DNA from 3 places in the Neobacillus pocheonensis genome. Region 1 is predicted to be linked to each of the others. Evidence: predicted binding sites of a transcription regulator. Region 1 holds the regulator's gene; each other region holds the start of a gene.

Region 1 (4,294 bases):
AGATTTCCGTTTTTTTTCATTTCCCTTTCCCCCCCACTAATACTTTCTGACATCATTCACCACAGCATTTTTATCCTGGGAGAATTCTTCTGTGTATTCTACGACGCCAATCTGACAATTAGCACCGATTCTAACCTGATTGCCCCGCACAACTTTGGCAATCGTATTTTCAAGGTCGATTTTATCCCCTTCTATTAAATCCGTTTCTAATTGCGCTTTGAAAATGGGTTTGAATAAAGCGCCGATAAACGACCCTTTATGCTGCCTTACCGTAATGGTTTGCCCACCAATTTCTTTTGCTTTGCATTCCCCATAAATCTTAATATCTACCTCATCAGCGTTTAAAAGCCCGCCAATCGTAAACCGGTATTCTCCTTTAAAAATCTCAGCCTCACAATCCTCACCGACTGTAAGAAATCCGCGTAATTTGATATCCTCGGACCTTACACTTCCGCCAACAGAAACTTTACCTGAAACCCTCAAATCTTTTACAAGCAGGTTTTTTTCAAATTTCGCCGTCCCGTCAACCTTCAATTTACCGGTCTCGACCGTACCCTTAAACTTGGCATTTCCATTTACCCTTGCCTCAGCAGCCCTTAGGTTCCCATTGATCACCCCTGAGCCGTTACAATCAAACTCATGGCATTCTAAATCATTATTAATCGTCCCTCTGCCATTTAATGTAACAACATTAAATTGGCCGCCGTTTGACGAACCCAAACCATTAATGACTAAGTCCCCTCTATTTTTCAATTCCATCCCGATTCTCCTTTATAGTAGTTTCGATTTAATTTCTTCCATACAGGTCATCAAGGAAACATGTACCACGACCTTTGTACCCCGCTCAAAATGGATCTCTTCGGTATTAATCAATAAAAGACACGATGACACACCTAGCTTTCTGGTAATCAAAAGCTCGCAGCTTTTTTGCTTAATTAACCCTGAGTTATCCTTTAATACTTGCAGCAGCATTTTCCCCTCATCCAAATTGATTTCTCCAGACTGCAGTAGTTTTTCTAAAACATAAACTTCAAGCATTCTGGAAAAATTAAATTTTGGACCGTCTTGGTCATTTTCTAAGTAGAAATTCATTACCGCACCCGAAACAATGTTACGTTTTATTAACTCGTCTTTTTCAAGTTGTAAATCACTTAGGCTAGGAGAAAACATATCAGCAAGTTCATCTAGTGATAAGTTTTCTTTCATTGTTTGAATTTTGTTGATTCTTTCTAGGATTTTTTCTTTTGGAAAGAATGTTTCCTGCCCCGTAAACGTGGATTTCCGTACAAACCATTCCTCCGGGATGAGATCCTTTCGCTTCCATCTATACAACTGTCCATAGGATATTCCCGCCAGCTCTAATAATTCCTTCTTGGAAATTAACTCCTCGCTCATTTTGAAAACCCCTTTCTGTGTAATAATGTAACATAACACTGTTACGTTGTAAAGATACGTTTGTTTCGTCCGATAAAAAAAGGGCCTTCCGCAGGTTTGCGAAAAGCCCTCTATCTCTTTATTCTTCAATTTCATCCGTTGGGTAGTGCTTTAAAAAGTAAATAAGTGATTGCAGCTCGACAGCCAAGTCGATGTGATGAACACGAATTGCTGGCGGAAGATTTAACCTGGCAGGGGTGAAATTTAAAATCCCTTTTACATTCGCTTTAACCAGTCGATCCGTAATCATTTGAGCAACCTGTGCCGGTACCGTTAAAATCGCCACTGATATACTGTGGTCCGTTAACACCTTTTCCAATTCATCCATATGATAAACCGGTACTTCGCGAATCATTGTTCCCATTTTTGCAGGATCCACATCAAAAGCACATTCTATTTTGGTATTATTATTTTTCAAAAAGTTATAGTTTAAAAAAGCCGTACCGAGATTACCAACCCCGATTAAGGCAACCTTGGTTAGTTCATCTTGGTCCAATGTTTTCCTAAAGAAGGATAATAAATAATTCACATTGTATCCATAACCCTTTTTCCCTAAAGCCCCGAAGTAGGAGAAGTCCCTCCGAATGGTAGCCGAATCAACCTTCACCGCTTCACTTAATTCTGCTGATGAAACCCTTTGTTTACCCGAAGAATGCAGGTTTTTTAAAAATCGATAATAAAGGGGCAGCCGTTTGGCTGTCGCCTGTGGTATTTTCATCGTTTCATTGCTCATAATCTCCTACCCCCCGCATCAATTGTTTTATTTAACTCGTTCTGTCCGCTTAAAGTCGCCATTTTTACCGCCAGTTTTCTCTACTAAATAGGTTGGCCCGATGACCATTCCTTTGTCAACCGCTTTACACATATCATAAACAGTTAAAGCACAGGCGGATGCTGCTGTTAGCGCTTCCATTTCAACACCTGTATTTCCCTTTGTTTTAACATAAGCAGCAATATGTAATTGATAGTTATCGTTAATGTCCTGTTCCCATGAGAAGGAGATATTTACTCCCGTTAATGGAATCGGGTGACACATTGGAATGAGATCCCATGTCTTTTTCGCCGCCATAACGGCTGCCACCTGAGCTACCGCTAAGACATCGCCTTTTTTCATTTCATTATTTGTTATTTTTTCAAAAATTTCTTTGCTGACCGTAATACTGGAATGAGCAAGCGCCGTACGTGCCGTTTCAGGCTTATCGCTAACGTCGACCATCTTGGCTCTGCCTTCTTCATTAAAATGAGTAAATTCTGCCATATAAACAATCCTCCGTTTAAATCATACACTATTTTTCTTTATATGTCTGTGAAACTTTGAACTAATCGTACAATTTTTTGGCATTAAAGTATTAATAGTCCTGATAACCTGCCTCGCTTTATTGCCGGACCTATAGGAATACGGTAAACTATTTATAGTAATAGAGGTGAATTTTAATGATTTTATTGCAGGTTAATCAACTACAAAAATATTATGGTGCTGACCTTATTTTATCGAATATAAAACTAGAATTACAAACGAGAGACCGCGTTGCCCTAGTTGGACGCAATGGAGCCGGCAAATCAACGTTGTTAAAGATTATTGCCGGCCATCTGTCACATGATGGCGGAGAAATCATCAAACCAAAAGATGTGACCATCGGCTATCTAGCGCAAAATACTGGGTTAGAGTCCAAATTGTCTATTTTGGAAGAAATGCTGACCGTTTTTGAGGAACTTCGTCAGATGGAGCAATCGCTGCGCAGGCTTGAAAAACAAATGGCGGATCCAAGTATTTTCGAAGACCAAAGTCGATACGAAAGAATATTAAAAGAATATGACAGTCTCCAAGTAAAATTTAAAGAGCAGGGCGGCTATCAATACGAGGCCGATATTCGCTCTGTCCTGCATGGGCTAAATTTTCATGATTCTTCTGTCATGATCTCCAGTTTAAGCGGAGGACAAAAAACTCGTCTCGCATTAGGAAAGCTGCTGTTAACCAAGCCTGATATCTTAATACTGGACGAGCCGACGAACCACCTGGATATTGATACTCTCTCCTGGCTCGAGCAATACCTGCAGAGTTATGATGGAGCCATCCTAATCGTCTCCCATGACCGCTATTTTTTAGATAAAGTCGTCACACAGGTGTATGAGGTATCCCGCAAGCAAATCCAGCGGTATAGTGGGAATTATAGCTCATATCTTGATCAGAAAGCAGCCAATTATGAGCGTGAAATGAAGCTGTATGAAAAGCAGCAGCAGGAAATTGCTAACCTACAAGACTTTATTCAGCGCAATTTGGCCCGAGCCTCAACGACAAAACGGGCGCAAATCAGACGGAAAAAGCTTGAGAAGATGGATGTCATGGACCGCCCATTAGGAGACGAAAAATCTGCTAACTTTTCATTCGATATTGAGAGACAAAGCGGGAATGATGTTCTTTTGGTCGAATCTCTTTCAGTTGGTTATGATGGTGAAAGGATTTCTGAGAATATCTCATTCCGTGCCTTTAAAGGCGAAAGCATTGCCTTAGTCGGACCAAATGGGATTGGCAAATCGACTCTTTTAAAGACAATCATAAAAAAACTCCCTGCGCTTAGCGGGACGATTCAATATGGGACAAACCTCTCGATTGGCTATTACGACCAAGAACAGGCAGAATTGAAGTCCAATAAACGGGTATTAAATGAGTTATGGGATGAATATCCGTTGAAAAGTGAGAAAGAAATCCGAACGGTCCTTGGTAATTTCTTATTTTCTGGTGATGATGTGTTAAAGACGGTTTCTACCCTAAGCGGAGGCGAGAAGGCACGCCTCGCCCTAGCAAAACTAATGCTTGAGAAGGCAAATGTCTTAATCTTGGATGAGCCTACAAACCACC
Region 2 (4,294 bases), on a different contig from region 1:
ATTTTGTAAAATTGTTCAGCCCATTCCGTATTGGATGTTAATTTTTCTAATGAAATCAGGTGTGTATGAATGGTAAAAAGAAGACCTCCTGAGCGCGGTAAACGGAAAAGCTTCTGTACCTCCACACGTAAATGAACAAATTTACCGGCATTTGCTAAGGTTACCTCTTTCCTACCTTTCCCCCAGACGTCAAAGGTTTCAAGAGAAGTATCAAGGCGATTCCCGGCCATCAAGGACCAGTTTTTCCGCCACCATGGATTACCCGCTTCCAGCTTTAACAAGAACTGAAGGATTCGCTCATCCAATTCCTCCTCCTTAAAGCCAGGAATCGGACGATGAATTTCTTTAAAGCTCATTCCCAGATCGAAGGCCAACGACCAATTGGCAGGGAAGCATAATTGACCGGCATCCAAGAACAAATCCCCATCTTTTTGCATCATGAAAATAAGATCCTCTTGCACATGCCTTCCAATAAAATCGAGGGGCTCACATGGTAATGTAGATTCATCACCAAATATAAATGTCTGGTTCTCTTGTAAAATTTTATTTTCGAATGTCCAATTTTCATTTTTTTTATCAAGATGAAAATTATTAGGATAATAGGTTGTTAGATGCTCCATTATTATCTCAAGGATTTCCCACTGACCTTGAAGCGTATGGGGCAATGACTGATAGCATCGTTCAGGATGCTTTTTAAGTAATCCCCGCTTAAGGTTTATTTCAGTAATATAGCCCGGTGTTATTTCAATGCTCATTGGATAATCCATTGGAATCGAGTTATTAGAGTAACGATAAACCTCTCCCTTGAATGGGTAAGGAAATGTTTCTAACTCATCAGCCTTTTGCATGTAATCCCCACTTTACTGAAAATTCTATATTTTTATTTTAATAAAAAGAGTAATAGAATGTGAATACCTATTTTGTTTCTCTCATGACCGTGTTAACAAGTTGTTCAAATATTTTTTACGAAATTGTGAAATAGCGAACAATTTACTCTTAATTCAAAATAAACATGGTATATTAGCAATGTAAACAATATTTAAAACTTATTTTACTAAGGAGTGTTTCAAATGGTAGTCAATTGGTTAAGAGAAACCAAAGTTGCCACTGCGATCTTAACAGTTCTTCGCTTATATATCGGATATTCTTGGCTTACAGCTGGATATCACAAATTAGCAGGTGGGTTTGATGCTTCTGGGTTTTTAAAAGGAGTAATCGCGAATCCGGTAAAAGGACCTGATGGCAGCATCGTTTATGGCTGGTATGTTGATTTCTTACAGCACTTTGCTTTACCAAACGTGGATATTTTCAATACAATCGTTCCTGTTGGTGAATTTTTAGTAGGTCTTGGACTTATTCTTGGATGTTTAACAACTGCGGCAATGTTCTTTGGTCTAGTGATGAACTTCGCGTTCTTTATGGCCGGAACAGTATCACATATTCCAACAGACCTATTCATTGGTGCGATTATCTTAATCTCTGGATTTAACGCAGGCCGCATTGGTCTTGACCGCTGGGTAATCCCTTTTATCCGCAACACTGTTTATAAAAGTAAAACAATTAGCAAACAAAAGGCATAATCATTCCCGTTAAAAAATTGTTCAAAACTTTTTTACAAACTTGTGAAACATCGAACAATTTATCCTTAATTCAAAATAAACATGGTATTTTAACAATGTAAACAATATATAAAACTTATTTTACTAAGGAGTGTTTCAAATGGTAGTCAATTGGTTAAGAGAAAACAAAATTGCCGCTGGTATTTTAACAATTCTTCGCTTATATATTGGATATTCTTGGCTTACAGCTGGGTACCACAAATTAGCAGGCGGATTTGATGCTTCTGGATTTTTAAAAGGAGTGATCGCGAATCCGGTAAAAGGACCTGATGGCAGCATCGTTTATGGCTGGTATGTGGATTTCTTACAGCACTTTGCTTTACCAAACGTGGATATTTTCAATACAATCGTTCCTGTTGGTGAGTTTTTAGTAGGACTTGGACTTATTCTTGGATGCTTAACAACTGCTGCAATGTTCTTTGGTCTAGTGATGAACTTTGCGTTCTTCATGGCTGGTACGGTTTCTCATATTCCAACAGACCTTTTCATCGGAGCGATTATCTTATTCTCTGGATTTAACGCAGGCCGCATCGGTCTTGACCGCTGGGTAATCCCATTTATTCGCAGAGCAGCATTCAAAGGCAATCGAGCAGTCAAACACAATAGCTAATTAAAAAAGCGCCTATGCTTACGAGTTTCATACTCATTGACATGGGCGCTTTCTAATTAATAACTATCTTCACTTTCTTCTATACCAGTTCTGTTTTCGTACCAATTTGTTGCCTGTGTGAGAATCGCAAATACAACAAAGAAATTCATCGCCCAGACATTAATAAATGGAGCTAAACCGCCAAATTCAATCGTTTCATAACCTTTAAGCTTCATAATTATCATGGATTCCACAAAAATAAGAATAAACCCAACAACACCTGCTATCGCCGCTCTGATCATTATTTTTTCCTCCTATAACTTTTTATATGAATATCCTCTAAATCTACATTAATTAAATTGTAATTTTGACAATTTCTTGAACATTTATAATCCTATTATATTGCATTTTTCTTTAAAGCAAAACTGTAAAAACAAATAAAAATGGAGCTACCGCAGCAACCCCATGTAATGGATTTTTTTATTGATCATTATTTCTATTTTGTAAAACCTCAATGAGTAAATCCAATTTCTCATTTCGCTGTTGATCTAATTTTGTTTTCTCATTCATGAACTTTATGGTTCTGACTACAAAATAAATACTAAACACTAATATTACTAAATAAAGTAAAATAGGAATGATTGCAAAAAGACCAAAAATACTGCTGTTGCCCATCATCAAACCGCCTCCATTATTATGAAATAATTCCATTATTACACAATAATAATAGCATTTTATAAACAACTTTAGTTACATTTGGGAAAATTTTCTATACCCCGTCTTCTTATTTATTTAATCCAATGATCTGGAATCCTTAATGAAGCTGGTAATTTCGTTTTAATATCACCATTTGCTGAATTAATCTGTGCCTGGGTAAGAAAGATACATCCTGTTAGATTAGCACCGCTTAAATTTGCGTCTCTTAAATCTGCACCGATGAGGTCTGTCACTCTTATGTCCGCATCTCTTAAATCAGCGGCGATTAGCAAAGCACCTCTTAAGTTAGCTCCACGAAGGTTAGCACCTTTTAACTTTGCACCTATAAAGTCCCAACTCTTACTTATTTTTTTATTGTTTTTACGAGAAATTTTTGCCCGAACCAGTTCGCTTGTCCGTAAAAGTAAATCATTAACTGACGCTCTATGGGCTGGAACATCAAGTTCAAGTAGTAGTTTTGGACTTAGATTAGTGAGATTTTCCGTTTCCTCAACAGCAGCTTGCAATTCTTTTCTTATAGTCTTTGTATCTTCTAAACCAAGCGCTTCATTTAAGTAGCACAGCATTTCATGGAGCTGCTGCATAATTGGAAATAGCTCGAACATTTCTTTAGTCAGCTCTGGGTAATCCCGCCAATCGTTTCCACCATAGGTGACTTGAGATACCTTTTGACCTGCGCCAAAGCATTCATATACTGCACAGCCCCGAAATCCTTTATTTCTTAGATTATTATGAATACTGCAACGATAATCTGCTTGCAAATTACGACACGGGGTACCACCATCCTTATCAAAAGCAAAATCAGCGGACTTTGCATAAGGCAATGCTACACAGCATAATCCAAAACAGTTTTCACAGTCGGCACTTAAATGAATATTTTCATTTTTAGTTATTTGAGCAGTCAATAGTTTCACATCCTAATATTGCATAAAAAATTTATATCTATTGATATTTTTCAAAATTATAACTTTACAATAATACGACTATGAAAAAAATACAATTTTTCCATAAAAAAACGAGCCATACGGCTCACATGATAATATATATAATTATTTTACTAGTCCTGCCCTTAAATTTTTAATACCAAATTCCAAATACCCTTTTAAACAGGTCAGCATATAAACCCAGCCTTCTTTATTATCGATGATCTGACCTACAAACTCGTCGTCATTTTCGTTAAAACCTTCTTCAGTAACTTCAATAATTGTACTTGAATTATCTAGATCTTCCAGGTTAATGGTTACAATATGACCTTCCCCATTGGACCCCCACGCAAATACGATTTTCTTATTCTCCTCAATTTCTATTACTTCTATATCACCTTGAGCATTATATTCATCATATTTCAGTGTAATCGTTTTGCCGGCTT
Region 3 (4,294 bases), on a different contig from region 1:
CCAATTTGAATTAAAGATAAGATAATTAATTGGCCCAACATCGTGAAAGTTGTTCCGGTGTCGACAACAACAAGGCCGGTTACACATGTTGCAGAAGTTGCTGTAAATATAGCATTTAAAAATGACAATCCCTGTCCATTCGTTGTCGAAGCGGGTAATGTTAATAAAAGTGCACCGAATAATATGATAACGGCAAAACCCAAAACAAGAATCTTTGGTGGATCAAGAAAGCTTTTTTTGTGTGGCATAATTTTCTCCCAATCCTTGGTTTTATTCAATATTAATATTTCCAAACCCAACATTAAATATTTTTGTAAATTTGATAGAATTGTGTCTTACCTCACTGTCAATTATGAAAAATTGTTCTATAATACTCAAAGAAAAATTTTCTATGAAAGGGGGATCATAATGTATCAAGGAACAAGACAACTCTTTATTCAAACAGGAAGCCTCGTTGCGGGATTTATGGTTTGGGTGCTGATTTCTTCACTAATGCCTTTTATTAAGGAGGATATTCATCTTACTTCCACGCAAATTGCATGGGCAACAGCTGTCCCTGTTATCCTTGGATCACTTTTAAGGGTTCCTATTGGATTTTGGACGAACCGCTATGGTGCAAGATTATTGTTTTCTATAAGTTTTATCATTCTCCTTTTGCCAATTGTCTTAATGAGCTTTGCTAAAACATTATTCATGTTAATTTTGGCAGGGTTTCTTCTCGGTATAGGAGGAGCTGTTTTTTCCATTGGGGTTACTTCACTGCCAAAATATTACGGAAAAGCAAAACATGGTTTAATAAATGGAATTTATGGAGCAGGAAATATTGGTACGGCAATAACATCCTTTCTCGCACCAGTCTTAGCCAATCAATTTGGTTGGAGAACAACCGTACAGGTATTCCTGATTATCGTATTGCTTTTTGCTTTCATAAATTTTCTTTTTGGTGACCGAAAAGAAATAAAAGTGAATAATTCATTATCGGAACAAATCAAAGCAGTATATAGAAACCCAAAGCTTTGGTTTTTAAGTTTGTTTTATTTTATTACTTTCGGATCTTTTGTTGCCTTTACTATTTACTTGCCCTCTTTTTTAGTAAATCATTTTGAATTAAATAAAGTGGATGCTGGGTTACGCACGGCTGGATTTATTGCTTTGGCAACCATTTTCAGACCGATTGGGGGCTGGCTTGGGGATAAAATCAATCCTTTTCTTATCCTCATGGCTGTCTTTTTCAGTCTAACATTTGCTGGTTTTCTTTTATCATTTACACCTTCCCTGCCGATTTACTCTTTTGGCTGTTTGTTGGTCGCCTTTTTTGCAGGCATTGGAAACGGGGCAATTTTTAAGCTTGTCCCATTATATTTTTCGAAGCAAGCAGGTATTGTTAATGGAATTGTAGCTGCAATTGGGGGACTTGGAGGTTTCTTTCCACCTATAATTTTAACTATTCTTTTTAATTTTACAGGCCATTATGCGATTGGATTTATGTCTTTATCGGAATTTTCTTTAGCAAGTTTAGTTATCGTCGTTTGGCTTTATTATCAGGAAAAACTTGATATTTCTTCAAAGATAGTTAATCATGCAGTAGATGGTATCTGTGTCACTGATATAAATGGAATTATTCAAAAGGTCAACCCGGCATTTACAAAGATAACAGGTTATACACAAAAAGAAGTAATTGGCAAAACACCGAGCGTGCTTCAATCGGGTGAACATGACAACGAATTCTATAAAAAAATGTGGGATGAGTTAAAGACAAAAGGACTTTGGGAAGGCTATGTTTGGAACAAGCGAAAAAACAATGATATATATCGTGAATGGTTAACGATTACTGCAATCAAAGATGATGCAGGGGAAACTAAAAATTATGTCGGTATGTTTTTCGAAGATAATCTAGAATAAATTCAGAGATCCTCAACACGAGGGTCTCTTTTTATGTCCATTTCATTATGGATCCGAAAATATTACAACTTTTTGTCTTTGAAAGCCAGTTCACAATTCCTTCACCATTTTTGTGACGTACGTCACAAAAATCACGTTACCATTTGATTTATAGTAACAACATAAACAACAACTTAAACGACATCATAAAAAATATTTGAAAAAGGACATAGGGGGAATATATTATGGCTCGAATTAATTATTGGAATCCCGAGGATGAAAAATTTTGGAACGCAGAAGGAAAAAAACATGCTAGGAGAAATCTTTGGATCTCTGTTCCATCGTTAATGCTTGCATTTATCGTATGGCAGATTTGGTCTGTTGTAGCAGTAAGACTTAACGATATCGGTTTTCATTTTACCGAAGAGCAATTATTTACGCTTGCTGCCATTCCAGGTCTTGTTGGGGCAACACTACGATTTGTTTATACCTTTGCAGTTGGATCGATTGGTGGCAAAAACTGGACCGTAATCTCTACCGCAATATTAGCTATCCCAGCTATCGGTATTGGTTTCGCTGTTCAAAATCCAGATACTCCATTCTCAATCATGTTATTGCTTGCAGCACTTTGCGGTTTAGGCGGAGGTAATTTCTCATCTTCTTCCGCAAACATTAGCTTTTTCTTTCCAAAAAAAGAAAAAGGTACAGCATTAGGAATTAACGGCGGTTTAGGAAACATGGGTGTTTCAGTTGTACAATTTGTTACTCCATTGATTATTACTTCAGGAACTTTCGCTTTAGTCGGTGACAAACAAGTATTAGCAAACGGTCAGGGAGTATGGTTACAAAATGCAGCTTTTATCTGGGTAATCCCTATCGTTATTATGACCATTCTTGCTTTATTTAAAATGGATAACGTCCCAGGCGCGAAACAATCTGTAGCAGACCAATTTATTATTGTAAAACGTAAGCACACATGGATAATGACTGCACTATATGTAGCAACTTTCGGTTCATTTATTGGTTATTCTGCGGCATTCCCGCTTTTACTTAAATCTCAATTTCCTGAACACATCTCACTTGCCTTCCTTGGTGCGTTAGTAGCGGCGGCTGCCAGACCTGTCGGCGGCTGGATGGCGGATAAACTTGGCGGTGCAAGAGTAACAGCATATGTATTAGTCATTATGGGAATTGGAGCTGCAGGAGTTATTTACTTCTTAAATGGAAAACAATTTGCAGGATTCTTAACCGCTTTCTTGGTTCTTTTCTTTGCATCAGGAATTGGTTCTGGCTCTACCTTCCAGATGATTCCAAATATTTTCATTCCTAAAGAAGCAGCGCCAGTAATTGGTTTCTCTGCAGCCTTTGCAGCATATGGATCATTTTTCATTCCAAAACTATTCGGATGGTCTGTTAATACAACCGGTACTCCTGTAACTGCTTTCTACTTCTTTATTGGTTTCTATGTTGTCGCATTTGGACTAAACTGGTTCTTCTATCAACGAAAAGCAACAGTTTCCAAATCCGTAGTTAAACAGGTTGGATAAGTAAAAAGAGAGTCAGGCACCATTTGGTACCTGACTCTCTTTTATTATTAGTTCAATATTTTAACGGTAATTTGTTTTTTACCCCATTGAATCGCTTTTTGTTCAGATGGAATAAACACGTCAATACGATTTCCTTTAATCGCTCCTCCTGTATCAGCAGCGGTGGCAACACCGTATCCCTCAACATATACTTTACTTCCTAATGGAATAACAGAAGGGTCAACAGCAATTACCTTTGCGTTCGGGTTAGCGTTTAAGTCAACACCTGTGGCAGTTGTACCGGAACATCCTTCGCAGGAAGCCGTATAGGCTGTAGCCTTGACTGTAATTTCTTTTGTCTTTTCCGGTTCACTCACCTTAACCTCAGGCTTAGGAGCAACTTCAGGCTTAGGAGCAACTTCAGGCTTAGGAGCAGCTTCTACTGGTGCTGCTGGTTCAGCTTTAGTTACAGCAGGACTAGCTGCAGCTTCTTTTGCTGGCACAGGTTTATTTATATCCTTTTCGGTTAATCCCTCATAGATTACAAGATTTAAACCAGGATGGATTAAATCAGTATTTAATTTATTCCATTCTTTTATTTGAGGAACTGATACTTGGTAATTTTGCGCAACATCCCATAATGTATCGTCCTGTTTTACTGTATATTGTTTTTCCGTTGCAATCGTTAATACATCTCCTGGATGGATCAGGTCTGTAGAAAGGTGGTTCCATTTTTGAATGTTTTCTACTGATGTGTTATGTACTTGTGACAGATCCCAAAGGGTATCTCCTTTTTTCACAGTTAATTCTGCCGCTTGTACATTAGCGCCTACAGTTCCTGAGAGTGCAGCAACTGCGATGAATGTTTTTAGTTTACTAATCATTGT

What was found. The regulator Rex, encoded in region 1, represses fermentation and respiration genes when NADH is low (regulators of the CRP and FNR family bind a similar motif). The targets are predictions, from matches to a motif close to TTGTGAAATATTTCACAA.
Region 2: ABES02_RS14370 (DoxX family membrane protein) is a predicted target of Rex. The motif match lies at 1,621-1,638, and genes of this name have one in related genera.
Region 3: ABES02_RS15560 (NarK family nitrate/nitrite MFS transporter) is a predicted target of Rex. The motif match lies at 2,013-2,030, and genes of this name have one in related genera.

Annotation. Positions count from the first base shown of each region.
Region 1 is NZ_JBCNAD010000013.1:53,580-57,873, reverse strand. Features, by position in the region: gene ABES02_RS07420 (cytoplasmic protein) at 1-20, opposite strand, end outside; gene ABES02_RS07415 (polymer-forming cytoskeletal protein) at 37-759, opposite strand; gene ABES02_RS07410 (YhbD family protein) at 772-1,395, opposite strand; gene ABES02_RS07405 (redox-sensing transcriptional repressor Rex) at 1,514-2,167, opposite strand; gene moaC (cyclic pyranopterin monophosphate synthase MoaC) at 2,195-2,692, opposite strand; gene ABES02_RS07395 (ABC-F family ATP-binding cassette domain-containing protein) at 2,869-4,294, shown strand, end outside.
Region 2 is NZ_JBCNAD010000024.1:73,342-77,635, forward strand. Features, by position in the region: gene ABES02_RS14360 (heme-dependent oxidative N-demethylase family protein) at 1-848, opposite strand, end outside; gene ABES02_RS14365 (DoxX family protein) at 1,071-1,580, shown strand; gene ABES02_RS14370 (DoxX family membrane protein) at 1,720-2,229, shown strand; gene ABES02_RS14375 (hypothetical protein) at 2,286-2,510, opposite strand; gene ABES02_RS14380 (DUF4083 family protein) at 2,689-2,886, opposite strand; gene ABES02_RS14385 (pentapeptide repeat-containing protein) at 2,997-3,830, opposite strand; gene ABES02_RS14390 (SRPBCC family protein) at 3,975-4,294, opposite strand, start outside.
Region 3 is NZ_JBCNAD010000027.1:15,057-19,350, reverse strand. Features, by position in the region: gene ABES02_RS15570 (TrkH family potassium uptake protein) at 1-248, opposite strand, end outside; gene ABES02_RS15565 (nitrate/nitrite transporter) at 409-1,902, shown strand; gene ABES02_RS15560 (NarK family nitrate/nitrite MFS transporter) at 2,127-3,428, shown strand; gene ABES02_RS15555 (LysM peptidoglycan-binding domain-containing protein) at 3,476-4,291, opposite strand.